DNA from 4 places in the Shewanella sp. NFH-SH190041 genome. Region 4 is predicted to be linked to each of the others. Evidence: predicted binding sites of a transcription regulator. Region 4 holds the regulator's gene; each other region holds the start of a gene.
What was found. Region 4 encodes ArgR, which controls arginine synthesis, uptake and breakdown. Its sites were predicted from a motif close to ANTGAATANNTATTCANT; they were not measured.
Positions count from the first base shown of each region.

Region 1 (4,630 bases), 140 kb from region 4:
GTTGAGTGGCTACGCCGGTGGCGCAGTTATTGAGATGACAAATCCGCAGGTATTTGCAACCAAGGGCAATCATGGGCACAGTGCCAAAGCCGAAGCTCTCGGCCCCCAGTAAAGCTGCTTTAATTACATCCAAGCCGGTTTTTAATCCGCCATCAGCTTGCAAGCGAATTTTATGGCGTAGACCATTGCGGATTAGCGCCTGATGTACTTCGGCTAATCCCAGCTCCCAAGGGCTGCCGGCATATTTTACTGAAGTCAGTGGACTGGCACCGGTTCCGCCATCATAACCAGATACTGTGATCATATCGGCATAGGCTTTGGCTACCCCGGTGGCAATGGTGCCAATGCCCGGCTCAGAGACGAGTTTGACAGAAACCATTGCGGTGGGATTGATCTGCTTGAGATCGAAAATCAGCTGAGCTAAATCCTCAATGGAATAAATGTCATGGTGTGGTGGTGGCGAAATCAATGTCACCCCGGGGCGGGCATAGCGTAGCGCGGCAATATCCACACTGACTTTGTCCCCAGGTAACTGTCCGCCTTCACCGGGTTTTGCCCCTTGGGCAATTTTTATCTGCAAAACATCGGCATTAATCAGGTAGTGGGCGGTGACCCCAAAGCGGCCGGAGGCGATCTGTTTAATGGCTGAGTTACGCAGTGTATTAAAACGGCGAGGATCTTCCCCCCCTTCACCAGAGTTGGAGCGTCCACCCAGTCGATTCATGGCAATAGCCAGTGCTTCATGGGCCTCTGGACTTAATGCCCCGATACTCATGGCGGCAGTATCAAAACGCGGATAAAGGGATTGTGCCGCTTCAATACTGTCCAGCGGCAGTGGTGTATCGGCGAGGGATAGCGTTAATAAATCCCGCAGTGTGGCTACGGGGCGCTGATCAACTCGCTGAGCAAAGCGGCGGTATGCCTGATAATCATGTTGGCGCAATGCTTGTTGTAGTTCGCTGACTACATCTGGATTAAAACAGTGGTATTCACCGCGAGCGACATATTTTAGTAACCCGCCCTGGGGGAGCGGTTTATGGGGGGCAAAGGCTTGCTGATGCAGTTTGGCTTGATCCGCTGCCAGTTGGGTAAATCCGGCGCCTTGAATACGGCTGATAACCCCATTGAAGCACAGTTTAATCACATCATCGGCCAGTCCCACTGCTTCAAATTGTTGGCTGCAACGATACGAGCCGACGGTACTGATGCCCATTTTGGACATAATTTTGCGTAGTCCCTTATCAATCCCCTGACGGTAATTGAGCATCAATGTGCGGGTATCATTCAATTGTTGTTGCTGCGCCAGTGCCGCGATGGACTCATATACCAGATAGGGATAGATAGCGGTGGCACCAAATCCCAGTAATACGGCAAAGTGGTGTGGATCTCGGGCTGAGCCGGTTTCAACAATGATATTTGTGTCACAGCGTAGGCTCTTATCCACCAGACGTTGTTGGACAGCGCCAACGGCCATGGCGGCCGGGATTAACTGGGTGTTAGCGGTGATTAGTCGGTCAGACAGGATCAGCAGTGTCGTGCCGGTACGAGCCAGTTTTTCCGCTTCATCGGTGATGCGGGCAATGGCGCAGGCTAGCCCTTCATCAGGTCGGTAACTGAGTTGTAGGGTGTCGGCGCGATAGTTGGTTTTATCCAGTGTCATCAACTGACTAAAATCACTGAATAGTAACACTGGGGATTCAAACATGACCCGGTAGGCGTTACCTGTGGTTTCGTTGAACAGGTTTTGCTCACGACCGATACAGGTGGTGAGTGACATCACATGTTTTTCTCGCAGCGGATCGATGGCCGGGTTGGTGACCTGGGCAAACTTTTGCCGGAAATAATCATACAAACTGCGAGTGTGGCGAGATAACACTGCCATTGGCGTGTCATCTCCCATGGAGCCGGTTGCCTCTTCTCCCTTACTGGCTAATACCCAAATGATTTGCTCCAGTTCTTCACGGCTATAACCAAACAGCTTTTGAAATTGCAGCAGTGCTTGGGGTGAGAACTCACTGTTGCCGTGCTGCGCTGACGGTACCTGGCTTGCTGGCGTGAGGGTTTGAGAGTTTTTAGCCATCCATTGCTTATAGGGATGACGGCGCTTGAGATCATTATCAATTTCAAATGACTGATACAGTCGACCATCTAAGGTATCGAGAACCAGTAATTCACCTGGGCCAACGCGGCCTTTTTCGATCACTTCATCCGGGCCATAATCCCAGATGCCGATTTCTGAGGCGAGGGTGAGGATCCTGTCTTTAGTGATGACATAACGGGAAGGGCGCAGCCCATTGCGGTCCACCGCGCAGGCGGCATGGCGTCCATTGGTCATCACAATCCCCGCCGGGCCATCCCAAGGTTCCATATGCATGGAGTTAAAATCATAAAAGGCTTTAAGATCATCATCCATTTCTGGATTGCTTTGCCATGCTGGCGGGATCAATAGTCGCATGGCTCGGTAGAGATCCATGCCCCCAGATAACAGCATTTCTAGCATATTGTCCAAGGAAGATGAGTCTGAGCCGCTTTCGTTGACAAAGGGAGCCGCCTGCTGCAGGTCTGGCAACAGTGGGGAGTTGAATTTGTATGCTCTGGCTCTTGCCCATTGGCGGTTGCCGGTAATGGTATTAATTTCGCCATTATGGGCTAGATAACGAAATGGTTGGGCTAAAGGCCATTTGGGTGAAGTATTCGTCGAAAAACGCTGGTGAAACAGACAGATGGAACTTTGTAAACGAATATCTGCTAAGTCGAGATAAAAGGTCGGCAGGGTCGCAGGCATCATCAAGCCTTTATAGACAATCACCTGACCGGATAGGCTGGCAACATAAAAGTCCTTATCTTCAGTGAGTTGCTGCTCCAGCCGACGTCTGGCCATATATAAGCGGCGTTCTAAATCTTTTTCTCGCCAGCCAATCGGAGAGTTGATCAGTACTTGGTATATACGGGGCAGTGTGTGACGGCCAATGGGCCCAAGGGCATCGGGATTGATAGGAACTTTACGCCACCCTGCAATGCTGAGGGTTTCTTTTTCCAGTTCTTGTGCCAAGAGTTGTTGGGCATGTTCGGCTTTTGTGTCATCTTGGCTGAGAAATAACATGCCAACGGCAAATTTACGGCTCAGATGCCAGTCATTTTCTGCCGCAATGGCGGTAAAAAATTTAACTGGCAGTTGCATCAGTAGGCCACAGCCATCACCGGTTTCACCGTCAGCTGCGATACCGCCCCGGTGTTTCATTCGATCTAAACCATGGATAGCGGTACGAACAATGCGGTGACTGGGCTCACCGTCCATTTGGGCGATCAGGCCAAACCCACAGTTATCCCGTTCAAAACTAGGATGATACAGACTCATTGGACACCTCCCTGACAAAATCCCGTCCCTATGGTTCAGAGACCATGCTTTGATACCACCTGAGGGAGCCTATTGACGCTTGCTATCGTTAGCGTCCGAGCCCATCAAATTATCCATTGCTCAATAAAACGTCAATTTAAAAATGATATTAAGTCATATTTTTTCACTTTTTATATAGATTGTTGGCTGGGTTTTACTAATGGTTTTGATTTTATCTATATGATAAATATAGATTATATTACTCATGATGATAATTTTACTTTGTTTATAAAGTCATAAAATATGCATTTTTACCCAATCGTGGTATTGGTGATGTTTGTGACAAAAAGGTAAAACTTGCAGGTTGACCATGACGTATTGCGCTGCATTTTTTAAAATACCCCCCATTTTCTTCTGTCTGGCGGGATGTCGCTGTGGGACTAGATCAATACGTCAATACATTCGGGGCCGTGTGCAAAGCTAAATACGGTGCTCGGGTAAAGAAACTGACCATAGATGCCAAATTTACCTGTCCTAACCGGGATGGCACCCTAGGGCGCGGTGGTTGCACTTTTTGCAATGTGGCTTCTTTTAGTCATGAGATGGGCTCACCTTTGACCATTTCACAGCAGTTAGCCCAAGGCAAGGCTAGTTTGCAGGATAAACGTGCCCGTAAAGTCGGCAGTGCTAAAGGAATTTCAGATAAATATATTGCTTACTTTCAAGCGTATACCAGTACATATGATGAATATCAGTTGCTGAAACAACGCTATGATGAAGCCATAATGGACGCGGATATTGTCGGGTTAAGTGTAGGGACCCGACCTGATTGTGTTCCGGATACTGTGCTGGATTTACTGCTGGATTATCAGCAGCAAGGGTTGGATGTTTGGTTGGAACTGGGACTGCAGACGGCTAATGATGTAACCTTGAAACGCATTAATCGTGGCCATGATTTTGCGGTTTATTTAGATACGGTTACCCGTGCAAGGCGGCGTGGGTTGAAAGTCTGTACTCACCTTATTCTTGGCTTGCCAGGTGAAGAGCACAGCGATTATATGCACACGTTAGATAAGGTGCTGCAAGCTGGGGTTGACGGGTTGAAAATTCATCCACTTCATGTGGTAGAGGGCAGTACTATGGCAAAAGCTCTGCGGGCTGGGCGGATGTCGCTACTGACGCTGGAGGATTATGCGACCAGTGTTGGCGAGATGATTCGAACCATTCCTGCAGAGGTGATCCTCCACCGCGTAACAGCCTATGCGAAAAAACCTATGTTGCTGGGGCCGGATT
Region 1 covers NZ_AP026070.1:1,238,401-1,243,030, forward strand. The annotation lists gene gltB (glutamate synthase large subunit) at 1-3,358, opposite strand, end outside; gene NFHSH190041_RS05460 (TIGR01212 family radical SAM protein) at 3,772-4,630, shown strand, end outside.
Region 1: a site for ArgR is predicted at 3,640-3,657, ahead of gltB (glutamate synthase large subunit). Genes of this name have one in related genera too.

Region 2 (4,630 bases), 2.1 Mb from region 4:
GGCATGGTTTTGTGTATGAACGATTCTATTTTCCTTTCTACTTGAGCCGTCCTGTTTTAGCCCCGGATTTCAGCCCCGGACTTTCGCCTAAAACGTTAACCTAAGACGGCCAATAAAATACCAGCGGCCACGGCACTCCCCAGGACACCAGCCACATTCGGCCCCATGGCATGCATTAACAAGAAGTTCTGGCCATTGGCCTCTAATCCCACCTTATTGACGACCCGCGCAGCCATGGGGACAGCAGAAACCCCCGCAGCGCCTATCAACGGATTAACCTTGCCACCGGAGAGACGACACATCAGCTTTGCCATTAACACGCCAGATGCAGTCCCGATTGCGAAGGCCACAGCGCCAAGCAGTAAAATCCCTAAGGTTTCCAACTGCAAAAATTGCTCAGCAGATAATTTTGACCCCACCGCCAAACCGAGAAAAATGGTCACGATATTGATTAGCTCATTCTGGGCAGTCTGTGACAAACGGTCAACCACGCCAGCCTCTCGCATTAAGTTACCCAAGCAAAACATACCCACCAAAGGGGAGGCGGCTGGCAAAAACAGCACTGTTAACCCCAGTACCATTAAGGGGAAAATAATTTTCTCTTGTTTACTGACATCCCGCAGTTGCTCCATTTTAATTGCACGCTCAGATGCCGTGGTCAGCGCCCGCATAATTGGCGGCTGAATAATAGGAACCAGTGCCATATAGGAGTAAGCTGCTACCGCAATCGCGCCTAAGAGTTCCGGCGCCAGTTTGGATGCGAGGAAAATTGCCGTTGGACCATCAGCCCCGCCGATAATGGCAATTGCAGCAGCATCCTGCAGGGAAAACTCAAACCCAGGCACCAGATTCAGTCCTATCGCCCCAAGCAAGGTAGCAAAAATACCGAACTGCGCGGCGGCACCTAACAGTAGGGTGCGAGGATTAGCAATCAAGGCACCAAAATCTGTCATGGCCCCCACTCCCATAAAAATCAGTAGCGGGAAAATTCCAGTCTCAATACCAACCGCATAGAGGTAATACAGTAATCCTCCCGGTTCAGTAAATCCGCCATTGGGAATATTCGCTAAGATAGCGCCAAAGCCGATAGGTAGGAGTAGCAAGGGTTCAAACTTTTTTGCGATAGCCAGATAAAGCAGCCCGATCCCCACGGACATCATGATTGCCTGCGGCAGGGTAAAATGAGCAATCCCCGTTTCCTGCCAAAACGCCATTAAACCTTCCATGCTTCGCCCCTAGCCCAATGCCAACAGGCGAGCGCCGACGCTGACGGAGTCACCTTCCTTAACAAATAACCCGGCAATGACACCATCAACAATGGCGCGGATTTCGGTTTCCATTTTCATTGCTTCCAGAATAATCACCACATCGCCGGCTTTAACGCTGTCACCCTGACTCACTGCCACTTTAAAAATATTGCCAGACAGTGGTGCTGTCATTTCCGTGGCAGACGCTAAGGACGACATCACAGGTTCATTCGGCTGAGGCGCCACAGCCGGTTGCACCTGAGTGATATCACCACCAGCGGAAACCTGCACAACAAAGGTTTCGCCCTGTACGTTAACGGTATAGGTTTCTGCTGCAGAAGTGCTATTTGACTTAGCTTGGGGCTGAGGCGGTGACTGAACCTGCGTTTGAGGCGATGCAGCCGTCACACTGCCCGGAGCCGGTTCAAATGCGTCGGCGTTGCCTCGATTACACAAGAACTGCCAACCGATTTGCGGAAACAGCGCATAGGTCAACACATCGTCATCTAACTGCGCGGCTGAGGCTAATGCCAAATTGGCGGTCGCCGCTTTCTCTACCAATTCGGATTTTAAGCGGTCAAATTCAGGCGCGAGTCGATCTGCTGGGCGGCATGTGAGCGCTGGCTCACCCTGTAAGACTCGGGCTTGTAAGGCTTTATCCACCGGCGCGGGTGTTGCACCATATTCCCCCCGCAGCACCCCTTCAGTCTCTTTTGTCATGGATTTGTAGCGCTCCCCCGTCAGCACATTCAGTACCGCCTGAGTACCGACAATCTGCGAGGTAGGCGTCACTAATGGTAAATAACCCAAATCCTCCCTTACCCGCGGGATCTCTTCCAACACTAAATCAAGCTTATCAGCAGCGCCCTGCTCCTTTAGCTGATTTTCCATGTTCGTCAGCATCCCGCCGGGCACCTGAGCACGCAAAATACGAGAGTCAATGCCCTTGAGCGAGCCTTCAAACTGCGCATATTTCTTGCGCACTTCCCGGAAATAGGCCGCGATCTCTTCTAGCAACACCATGTCATAGCCAGTATCACGTTCCGTGCCCTCAACCATGGCAACCAGTGTTTCTGTCGCACTGTGCCCATAGGTCTGACTCATTGATGAAATGGCGGTATCCAATACATCAATACCGGCTTCAATGGCTTTTTGGTAAGTTGCAGTACTTAACCCAGTGGTAGCATGGCACTGCATCGCAATCACTAAATCAGTCTGCTGCTTCAATGTGGAAATTAACTCAAAGGCCTCCATTGGCTTGAGTAGCCCGGCCATATCTTTAATACATAATGACTGGCAGCCATAATCTTCCAGCTGTTTTGCCATCGATATCCAAGTATCCAGTGTATGAACTGGACTGGTGGTATAGCTAATGGTGCCTTGAGCATGGCCATCTACCCGTTTTACCGCATCAATTGCGGTTCGCAGATTGCGCACATCATTCATAGCATCAAAGATACGAAAAACATCCACACCATTGTCTTTTGCCCGGGTGACAAAACGATTCACCACATCGTCGGCATAATGCCGATAACCCAGTAAATTCTGCCCCCGTAATAACATCTGCTGTGGCGTATTGGGCATGGCCTGTTTTAGTAAGCGGATACGCTCCCAAGGGTCTTCACCAAGATAACGGATACAAGCATCAAAGGTTGCACCACCCCATGACTCCAGTGACCAAAAACCGACCCGATCTAATTGCTGCGCAATAGGCAACATATCTTCAATACGTAATCGGGTGGCCAGAATTGATTGATGGGCATCTCGTAACACCACATCGGTCAGGGCTAATGCACGGCTCATGGTAATGATCCTTATAAAAATCTGTGTCAGATTCAGTTTTTAGTACGGTACAGGTGGATAGCTGCAGTGATCGCAGCCAATTTTTTCTTATCTATTTTCGTATGAGGCATATCACTAGACTGGACCGGTACAGAGGAAATACCAGGTGCATATCGAGTCGCAACGATTTTGATGCCCGCAATCAACAGGCTGAGAAATAAAAAGACCAGTAGCATACCCATTGCCATGACTTGTAACGCCAAGGCGAACGCTTCAGTTATCTGGGCCATATTGTCCTCTTCATCATCCATGGGCAAAGGGGAGTATGTCGGTCGTCAACCGCCCAGCGCCTTTACTAACAATTAATATTTATGCAAATTGGCATTATTGCGTATCTATACCAACCCCATGCAAAACTGTAAATTGGTTATACCAAAAAGCTAAATTACCAGCCCACAGTACCAAATAAAAGCCAACAAAAACGACTTAAATTTAAATATTTCATATTTTAAAATGACAACCTACTGATATTAGTTAACTATGCCAACCAGTAATATTGGTATGCAATATTTAGTTATATGTAAATTGCTTTAAGTAATATTTATCTGTAGTGACTAATTATGCATCAGTAAGCGCTAATACATACATCGCGCAAATGCAGTAGGTTAAAATTGAAAATAAGCAAAATAAAGGAATAAAAATGTCATAGAAAGGGGGGCTTTCGTCAGTAAAAACACGATTCGTTTTCAGCAGACAAAAAAATACCCCGAACAGTGTTCGGGGTATCTCTTTATTATGGTGCGCGTGAGAGGATTCGAACCTCTGACCGCCTGGTTCGTAGCCAGGTACTCTATCCAGCTGAGCTACACGCGCAGAATAAGGCATTTAAATCAACATGGTGCGCGTGAGAGGATTCGAACCTCTGACCGCCTGGTTCGTAGCCAGGTACTCTATCCAGCTGAGCTACACGCGCATCGTTGAAATAAATGGCGGAGAAGGAGGGATTCGAACCCTCGATGGGAGATAAAGCCCATACTCCCTTAGCAGGGGAGCGCCTTCGGCCACTCGGCCACCTCTCCGACGTAAAATGGTGCGCGTGAGAGGATTCGAACCTCTGACCGCCTGGTTCGTAGCCAGGTACTCTATCCAGCTGAGCTACACGCGCAAAATTCTGTCGTTTTTTTGATGGTGCGCGTGAGAGGATTCGAACCTCTGACCGCCTGGTTCGTAGCCAGGTACTCTATCCAGCTGAGCTACACGCGCAATCAAAAAATAATCTGTTGCAGTTTTTATGGTGCGCGTGAGAGGATTCGAACCTCTGACCGCCTGGTTCGTAGCCAGGTACTCTATCCAGCTGAGCTACACGCGCAATATAAAAGTCGATACTGAGAAAAGCGATAATGCGAAATGCGTTACTGCAAGATGGTGCGCGTGAGAGGATTCGAACCTCTGACCGCCTGGTTCGTAGCCAGGTACTCTATCCAGCTGAGCTACACGCGCCAATCGTATCGTACTGCATAAATAAATGGTGCGCGTGAGAGGATTCGAACCTCTGACCGCCTGGTTCGTAGCCAGGTACTCTATCCAGCTGAGCTACACGC
Region 2 covers NZ_AP026070.1:3,336,471-3,341,100, forward strand. The annotation lists gene NFHSH190041_RS14830 (sodium ion-translocating decarboxylase subunit beta) at 96-1,226, opposite strand; gene oadA (sodium-extruding oxaloacetate decarboxylase subunit alpha) at 1,236-3,050, opposite strand; gene NFHSH190041_RS14840 (OadG family transporter subunit) at 3,083-3,319, opposite strand; tRNA gene NFHSH190041_RS14845 (tRNA-Arg) at 3,826-3,902, opposite strand; tRNA gene NFHSH190041_RS14850 (tRNA-Arg) at 3,926-4,002, opposite strand; tRNA gene NFHSH190041_RS14855 (tRNA-Ser) at 4,017-4,108, opposite strand; tRNA gene NFHSH190041_RS14860 (tRNA-Arg) at 4,118-4,194, opposite strand; tRNA gene NFHSH190041_RS14865 (tRNA-Arg) at 4,216-4,292, opposite strand; tRNA gene NFHSH190041_RS14870 (tRNA-Arg) at 4,322-4,398, opposite strand; tRNA gene NFHSH190041_RS14875 (tRNA-Arg) at 4,453-4,529, opposite strand; tRNA gene NFHSH190041_RS14880 (tRNA-Arg) at 4,556-4,630, opposite strand, start outside.
Region 2: a site for ArgR is predicted at 3,390-3,407, ahead of NFHSH190041_RS14840 (OadG family transporter subunit). Genes of this name have one in related genera too.

Region 3 (4,630 bases), 1.3 Mb from region 4:
GGTTGGCCCGGCAGTGAGCAACAGTTTTTGCCCCGCCAGCAGTTTCTCCGCGAAAAAGCCTTCACAGCGCTTGGCAATATCCAGCGGCTCTAGCATACGGCCAGGGCCAACTTCGCCACAGGCCTGACTGCCGCTATCTGGTCCCCAAATATGGGTGCCACGGCTTTGTAGTGATTGCAGATTGTGCTGAGTTGCGGCGTGTTGGTACATCTGCTGGTTCATGGCCGGACAGATCACCACAGGGGCTGCTGTTGCAAGGGCGCAGGTGGTCAGCAGTTCATCCGCCATCCCCGCTTGCATGCGGGCAATGATATTGGCTGTTGCGGGGGCGATAACAAACAAATCAGCCCAACGCGCCAGTTCAATATGGCCCATTGCCGCTTCGGCGGCGGGATCAAGCAAATCTGAAGCCACAGGGTGGCCGCTGAGGGCCTGCAGTGTCAGCGGGGCGATAAACTCCATGGCACTTTGGGTCATCACTACCCGTACTTGGGCACCGCGCTCTTTTAAGCGGCGCACTAAATCGGCACTTTTATAAGCGGCAATGCCGCCGCCAATGCCCAACAGAATGTTTTTATTTTTCAGGCTCACGGTTGTTTTCCGACGCACGGGATAATGGCGCTAACCTTAACATAAAGCCCGCCGCGCTGTTGATATCACCCCGGCAGTTTTTTCCCGCTTTTGCCATTTGCGGCACATCTTAGGAGAGGAGGTGATGACTCATAATGGGCAGATAAATACCACCATGGCGGTCAATGGATAAATTTACACCATACTTGCTGAAGTCATCGGGCTGAAATAGGCAGGGAAAATGACCATAAAACATTGGCCAGAAGGGGAAGGCCCACGGGAAAAATTATTGCAAGGCGGGGCCGGGCAGCTATCAGATGCTGAATTACTCGCCGTTTTGCTCAGAAATGGTACAGCTGGACAGAGCGCCGTTGCCATGGGACGCCAGCTATTGCTGGAATTTGGCGGCCTAAGATCATTGTTTTGTGCTTCTAGGGCTAAGGTGTGTCGACTTCGGGGCGTGGGATCGGTAAAATACGCGCAGCTTCAGGCGGCCGCAGAAATTGCGCGCCGAATTGCCCGTGAAAACCTGCATCGAGGGCAGGTTTTGACCAACCCCGGCTTAACCCGGGATTATTTGATGACGCAGCTGGCTGACAGACCCTACGAGGTGTTTGCCATCCTGCTGTTGGACAGCCAGCACAGGGTAATTCAATTTGTTGAATTATTCCGGGGCACTATTGATTCAGCGTCAGTCTATCCCCGTGATGTGGTAGCACTGGTGCTGGAAAAACAGGCTGCGGCGGTCATTGTTTGTCATAATCATCCGTCTGGCATCGCAGAGCCAAGTCAGGCTGACCGGCGAATTACTGAGCGATTGAAAAATGCGTTAGCAACCATAGATGTATCCTTGCTGGATCACATGGTAGTAGGGGATCGCGAGATTGTTTCCTTTGCGGAAAGGGGGTGGATTGTTTAACCACCGCTTGATCTTTCCTCGGCAATCCTGTATAAAATGCGCCCTTCGTGTGCCTCGGGCGACGGCCATACGAGGCACATTAATGCTCGAGCGTTAAAATTGTTTTTTGGAGAAGATTGACATGTCAAGAGTATGCCAAGTAACTGGCAAGAAGCCTATGGTTGGTAACAACCGTTCGCACGCAAAAAACGCGACCCGTCGTCGTTTTCTGCCTAACCTGCAAAATCACCGTTTTTGGTTAGAAACTGAAAAGCGTTTCGTACAGCTGCGCGTTTCTACCAAAGGTATGCGTATCATCGATAAGAAAGGTATCGAAGTTGTTGTTGCTGAACTTCGTGCCCGTGGCGAGAAGGTGTAATAGATCATGGCTAAAGCTAAAGGTAATCGCGAGAAGATCAAATTAGTTTCAAGCGCTAAGACTGGTCACTTCTACACTACTGAAAAGAACAAGCGTAACATGCCAGAAAAGATGGAGATCAAAAAGTTTGATCCTGTGATCCGTCAGCATGTTATCTACAAAGAAGCTAAGATCAAGTAATTGATTGCGTTCCGCACTGCGGAAACGGTTTCTTGAAAAGCCCCTCTCTGAGGGGCTTTTTTTTACCCGCCAATCACGCGCCTTTCCTCTGATTTCTGTCTTTTGCTCCCATTGCAATTCTGTTTTTTTGTTTGTGTATGTCGTGAAAATAAATGCTGTAAAAGTGAATTTTAATGCATTAATATGGCAAAATTCGTCTGATTTACGCCGTTAGGGATATGTGAGAGGTGGCATGTGTTAGCTGGAACAACACAGTTATTGGATAGTTTTCGGCATTCAGTACCTTATGTGAATGCGCACCGGGGGAAAACCTTTGTCATTATGCTGGGTGGTGAAGCCATTGAAGAGGGGCAATATCGCGCCATTATCAATGACGTTGCCCTATTACATAGCCTAGGGATCCGTTTGGTACTCGTGCATGGGGCTCGCCCCCAGATTGATACTGAACTGTATCGGCGGGGATTGTCTGTCGGGTTTCATAATGGCGTACGGATTACCGATGAGTCAGCATTACGAGTAGTGCATCAAATCAGCGGGGCGCTACAGTTTGATATAACCGCTCGTTTATCAATGAGCCTGTCTAATACCCCAATGCAGGGGGCCCAGATCAATGTGGTCAGCGGGAATTTTGTCATTGCCCAGCCATTGGGCGTTGATGATGGCGTGGATTATTGCCTGTCGGGTAAGGTACGGCGGATTGATATTAATGGTTTGACGCAGCAGTTGGACCAAGGCTGTATTGTTTTGTTGGGGCCGGTAGCGGCCTCTGTGACTGGGGAGAGTTTTAATCTCACCGCGGAAGAGGTTGCCACTCAGGTGGCCGTGCGCTTACAGGCCGATAAAATGATTGGCTTTAGCTGCCGAAAAGGCCTACTGGATGGCGATGCTAACTTAATCAGTGAGTTAATGCCCGCCACTGCGCAAGCGTATCTTGATTGCCCTCCCCATCCTGTTTGTCAGGCAACCCGAGCATTTATTAGCGGCAGCATTGAAGCATGTCGTCGTGGTGTGGCCCGCTGTCATCTTATCAGCTACCAAGAAGATGGTGCTCTGCTACAAGAACTCTTTACGCGAGAAGGTATCGGTACTCAAATCGTCACTGAAAGCGCGGAGCAGTTGCGCCGTGCCACCATTGCCGATATCGGCGGGGTATTAGAGCTGATCCAGCCGCTGGAGGAGCAAGGAGTGTTGGTGCGCCGCTCCCGTGAGCAGTTGGAGATGGAAATTGAGCAGTTTATGGTGATAGAGCGTGACAATTTGATTATTGGTTGTGCAGCGCTGTATCCCTTTGAGGAAGATAATGCCGGAGAATTTGCCTGTTTGGTAGTGCATCCAGATTATCGGGATCAAGACCGTGGTCAGGCACTGTTACATAATATTATTAGTCAGGCCAAAGCGCGGGGCTATGACAGATTATTTGCCCTGACAACCCGCAGTATTCATTGGTTTTTAGAACAAGGGTTCGAGCCGGTGGACATTGATGCCTTACCGGTGAAAAAAAAGCAGTTATATAACTTGCAACGCCGCTCTAAAATTTTTGCTCTCACACTAATATAAGTCTGATATTGGCCTGAAATATGCGCTGTTTCAGGCCGCATGTTTCCTCAGCTTGGCCTAAGCTTGATCCCCATAACGAGCGCCTTGGGAGGGATTATGCATACTCATATCTTTGACTTAGTGGCATTGGACAGTAGCACCAATACCGGCATCGCGATTGCGTTGTTACTGCTGCTGTTATTGTTGCTCTGGTTAAAGTATCGCCGTGAACCGGGGCGAGGCCATTATGTCGCCATGGCGCTGACCGGCGCGCTGCTGGTATTTGGTAGCTGGAGTTGGGTGGCGGCACTGCAGGCTGAGCTTACCCTTGATACCCGTGAGCTGAAATTAGATATCCCCTTTTATACCCTGTCGTTGCCCCGGGATGAGATTTTATCAACCGGCGTGCGGCGACTTGATTTTGCCCTTGAGCCAGAGTTTAAACCCCTGTATCGCCGTAATGGCATGGAGCTACCCGGCCTGCATTTGGGGTGGTTTACATTGCAAGATGGTCGCAAGGCATTGATGATGACTGGCAGTGTCGAGCCGGTCCTGATCCCCACCCGCGCAGGTTATGTGGTGATTGTCAGTGTGGCTGATGCCGACAGATTAATGGGGCTATTGTAGCCCCAGTCGCAAGCAGTGAACTGATGCCGTGAGATATGGTGAATAAGTGGCGGGGGATGCTACCCGCCACGTGACAGCCCCTTGTTTACAGCCTTGGTTTAGCGGTGTTGGGGCTTTTTTTCGGGGGGGATTCCCGGCGGCGATAGATCATATCAGCCGTGAAGGCGAGCAGGGCGAGCCAGATAAAGCCAAAGGTGATGCTTTTTTCCAGATCAAAGGGCTCACCGTACAAGGTGACGGCCAATACAAACATAATGCTGGGGCCGATATACTGGAAAAATCCCAGCACAGTCAGCGGAATACGCACAGCGGCTCCGGCAAAACACAGCAGGGGCACTGAGGTGACAATGCCTGCGGCCATCAATAATAGATTCATATCCCAGCTGTTGGTCAGCATATTGGCTCCGGCATCCTGTGGCACCAACAGCAGATACCCCAAT
Region 3 covers NZ_AP026070.1:4,149,082-4,153,711, reverse strand. The annotation lists gene coaBC (bifunctional phosphopantothenoylcysteine decarboxylase/phosphopantothenate--cysteine ligase CoaBC) at 1-591, opposite strand, end outside; gene radC (RadC family protein) at 812-1,489, shown strand; gene rpmB (50S ribosomal protein L28) at 1,611-1,847, shown strand; gene rpmG (50S ribosomal protein L33) at 1,854-2,027, shown strand; gene argA (amino-acid N-acetyltransferase) at 2,262-3,584, shown strand; gene NFHSH190041_RS18480 (hypothetical protein) at 3,681-4,190, shown strand; gene rarD (EamA family transporter RarD) at 4,276-4,630, opposite strand, start outside.
Region 3: a site for ArgR is predicted at 2,190-2,207, ahead of argA (amino-acid N-acetyltransferase). Genes of this name have one in related genera too.

Region 4 (4,630 bases):
TGACATGGATTTGCATCATCTGCTGCATAATTTCGTGGTGAGAAAGAGCAACATCATCAGGTAACCACTGTGATGCATTATGGATAATAGCCCTGAGCACGGGGACATCTCGTTGTATTACCGCAATAAATTGTTCAACTTGCGACTGACAACAAAAATCCACTGGATAAAGATGTGCCCCCATCGCTAGCAACTGCTCTATTTCAGCCCGTTGGGAACGATAAGTACCGATAACAGCTTGCCCGGTCTCTAGCATGGTACGAGCAAGGAAAAAACCGGCTCTGCGCCCAACCCCAGTAATCAATACTGGGTGAGTTAACTGATTATCCGCTGTCATTTATTCATCCTTGAAATTAGCCAGGCGATTCATGTCAATGCCCCTGAGTCCCCAACTAATCAATATTCAACTTTTGCTTTGAACCCATGTTATTAATACGCGATTGCGTTATTCCTTGTCGTTAGTATTGCATTCACGTCGGCTTTCTAAAGTCAGGGAGACTGAGTCAGCAAACCTGAGGGCATGAGGCTTATCTATGGTTACCCGCGCCAGAGTCACACTGGGATGCTCCATGCAAATATTCAGTACATCAGCGACTAAACGTTCCAGTAACTGAAAGCGGCCTTCTTCAACATGCTGAATCACTTTTTTGGTAATGACTTTGTAATTCAACGCATCCGCCACATCATCAGAAGCAAACGATTTGACCGCCGGATAATGTATTTCCATATTAATGACCACATCCTGCTGCTTACGCTGCTCCTCCGGATTAAAACCAATATATGTTCTCAGCCGTAGATTCGTAACATTAATAATGGCTTGACTAAATAGCATATTTGCTCCCCTGTAACGCTGATGAATACTTATCCCTGTAATGCCAGTCAATCTGCACAGCTTTCAAACCGATCCCTGTGACCGTCTGCTCACGTATTGCTATTAAAGCAACAAGGCTCAGGGAATACTCATGGCAAATGTGACATATAACCACTCTACAGACAACCACTTAGCATCGCCTAATACAAAGCTAAACCAAGTGTTGATTATCGGTGCAGCCGGGGGAATTGGTCAGGCACTTTGCCAACAATATCTGCAATATCCCAATATCAACATTACCACCCTAAGTCACACACCTTTGCCCCAACCGCTCGCCCTTAATCGTCGAATACACAGTATCAAATGTAACTGGCAAGCCTCTGAACTTGCGACTGCTTTGCAGCAATGCCAAACACATGGCTTATTTGATCGCGCCATCATCTGTACTGGCATACTCCAAGGCCAAGATACAATGGCAGAAAAACGATTGGAGCACTTATCCGCCGACAATCTGAACAAGCTTTTTTATGCCAATAGCGTGATACCGGCGCTGTGCCTGCAACAGCTGCCATGGCTTCTTACCCCACGTGCTGCTATTGCCATTTTAACCGCCAGAGTTGGTAGTATTACTGATAACCACCTAGGTGGTTGGTATAGCTATCGAGCCAGTAAAGCGGCTTTAAATATGCTAATAAAAACGGCCGCCATCGAATACGCTCATCACTGGCCTGGGCTCAGAATGCTGGCCTACCATCCTGGCACGGTAGATACCAAATTATCTAAACCGTTTCAGCACAATATTGTCTCGCAGCAATTACGCACAACTGCGCAAACGGCTCAACATCTTTGTCAATTCCTCGCCCCCCTGCACCATAGTCCCTTAACTGACGCTCCTCTCCCTTTTTTAGACTGGCAGGGAGAATCGATACCTTGGTAACCTTCAATCCCAGACAAGAAAAAAGCGAATATGACAAGCATCTTCGCTTTTCCTTAACCTTGTGCCCCTTACATCAGCCTTTATGTTCTTAACAATAGGCTGAAATCGTCACTGTACTTGACACTATTTCATGAAGTCAGTGCCTAATTGGATATCTCCTGTTAAGGTATCTAACATGCTATCTCTGGCCTGGGTTTCAAACTCACTCAATGCCCTATAGGGCAGCACTTTTTCAACCCCATTTCGCCCCAGCAACACAGGTTGAGCAAAGAATTGAGCATGCTCACTGCCACCATCGACATAGGCGCATTCAACCACATTAGTCTGCCCCTGCAAGCCACGAACTAAAGACATACAGAATCGGAATGCCGCCTGCCCCATAGACAAGGTAGCTGACCCACCACCGGCTTTTGCTTCAACCACTTCTGTGCCCGCATTTTGGATCCTGTGAGTCAACGCCGCAATTTCATCATCAGTGAAAGTCACGCCGTTAACCTGAGACAGCAGTGGCAAAATTGTCACGCCACTGTGACCGCCGATCACATTGACCTGTACATCCTCTACTTTCAACCCTTTGGCCTGCGCAATAAAGGTTTCTGAGCGGATAACATCCAGAGTCGTGACACCAAATAAACGCTTAGGATCGTAAACACCAGCCTGCTTCAACACTTCAGCTGCAATCGCAACGGTTGTATTCACCGGGTTAGTGATAACACCAATCAGTGCCTTAGGGCAAACTTTGGCAACTTTTTCAATCAAGTTACGAACAATCCCAGCATTAATATTGAACAGATCACTACGATCCATCCCCGGCTTTCTGGCGACACCGGCTGAAATCAGCACAATATCAGCCCCATCCAAAGCAGAGCTTGGGTCTTCCCCGGCAAATCCTTTCACCTCAACGTTAGTCGGAATATGGCTCAAATCCACCGCCACTCCTGGAGTCACGGGCGCGATATCATAGAGCGATAACTGTGAGCCAGCAGGCAATTGGGCTTTCAACAACAATGCCAACGCCTGACCAATACCACCAGCAGCACCTAGAACAGCAACTTTCATCGTTATCTCCGTCTATATTCCATTATTGATATATGTGATATACATCTAATTTCCTGACGCTGACATTACTGCAGCAACACAAAAATTTCAATCAAACACACCAATTTTTCACCAAACACCCTGTATTTTTAATTTTTATTAACACAAAAATTTATCTATATTCTCTAACATCCGGAGAACTAAATGATCAGCTATATTTAGAATGAATTTTTATTCACTGTAACTGCTATCACATTGACACTATTGCTGAAAATATTCACAATAAATCTGTTTATATGAATAACAAAAAGACAGTTATGGCCAGTAGCAAAAACCAAGATGAACTCATCAAAGTATTTAAAGCCCTGCTAAAAGAGGAGCGATTTGGCTCTCAAAGCGAGATCGTCAATGCTCTACAGGCAGAAGGGTTCAGCAATATTAACCAATCAAAAGTTTCCCGCATGCTGAGCAAGTTTGGCGCAGTGCGTACCCGCAATGCCAAACAGGAAATGGTTTATTGCCTGCCCGCCGAGCTAGGCGTTCCCACAGCAAGCAGTCCGGTCAAAAATTTGGTTATTGACGTTGACCATAACCAAACCATGATTGTGGTTAGAACCAGTCCAGGAGCCGCACAATTAATTGCCCGCCTATTAGACTCTATTGGTAAACCGGAAGGCATTTTAGGCACCATTGCCGGTGATGATACAATTTTCATCTGTCCGTCTAATATTGATGATATTGAAGACACATTAGAAACCGTAAAAAATCTGTTTAACTACAATGATTAATTCGCAACAAATAGCAAAACGCCCCAAACTGATAAGCCGTTTGGGGCGTTTTTTATCATCTAAAGAAACATTATTCCGCGTATTTGAGCAGATAATCTAACGATGGTGCAAAAAAGGATGAGCCGGTCATCGCTTTGGTAAAGTGCATCAGATGATCATGGTTTCCTTCCCCATCGCCATGAACCATAGATTGCAGCATTTTTTCAAAATGCTCTGGTGTCCGACAAGTTGCAATAAACATCAACCCCTGTTGCTTAACTGAGCCATAAGGCATGCTCTGACGCAAAATCTCCATTGCGTTCCCCTGCTCATCTTTCAGGTTCACCCGCTTTATATGACTGGTTAATGGCTTATCTTCAGAGGCATATTCAATATTATCCTGCTTAGTACGCCCAATAATATCTTCTTGTTTTTTTACAGCTAGACGCTGCCATTTTGTCAGGTTATGAGCATATTTCTGTACATGAATATAACTGCCACCGGCAAAGGCATTATCCTCATCCCCGACTAAAGCAACCGCCTGACGCTGCAGCCCTTTAGGGTTTTCCGTGCCATCCACAAAGCCGGTTAAATCCCGGCTATCCATAAAGCGGAATCCCCGCTCTTCATCCACCAGCTCAGTTAAATCTTCCAACATGCAGCAAACATCACTAGCTACCAGGTGCAGCACATCTAATCGATCTGCCCGCAGATGGACAAACAGATCGTGCTCCAGTGCAGGTGCATCACGGTTACCGGCTTCCATTGCCGGAAAGGGCTTCAGCTTTGCCGGACGAGACGCCGGATACAGCGTATCCCAGTAATTCGCACCTACGGCAACAAAACCATTAAAGGCACAGTCAGCATACTGATCCGTTAATTCATGAATATAATGAGCAATATTGGCGATACTGGGTCGAAGCTGCTGTTCTACCCCATCATTGGCATTCAACATCAGGTAAACACTGTGCAAATTTCCTTCGGCGCAAATTCCTAGCTGTTCCCGTGACATAACCTGATTTTCCATTTTTGTCTCACCTTTGTGCATTACATTATCTTCAGTAACATTAAGAGGCA
Region 4 covers NZ_AP026070.1:1,097,496-1,102,125, reverse strand. The annotation lists gene folM (dihydromonapterin reductase) at 1-337, opposite strand, end outside; gene folX (dihydroneopterin triphosphate 2'-epimerase) at 446-832, opposite strand; gene NFHSH190041_RS04875 (SDR family NAD(P)-dependent oxidoreductase) at 963-1,748, shown strand; gene mdh (malate dehydrogenase) at 1,872-2,807, opposite strand; gene argR (transcriptional regulator ArgR) at 3,104-3,574, shown strand; gene NFHSH190041_RS04860 (Dyp-type peroxidase) at 3,645-4,580, opposite strand.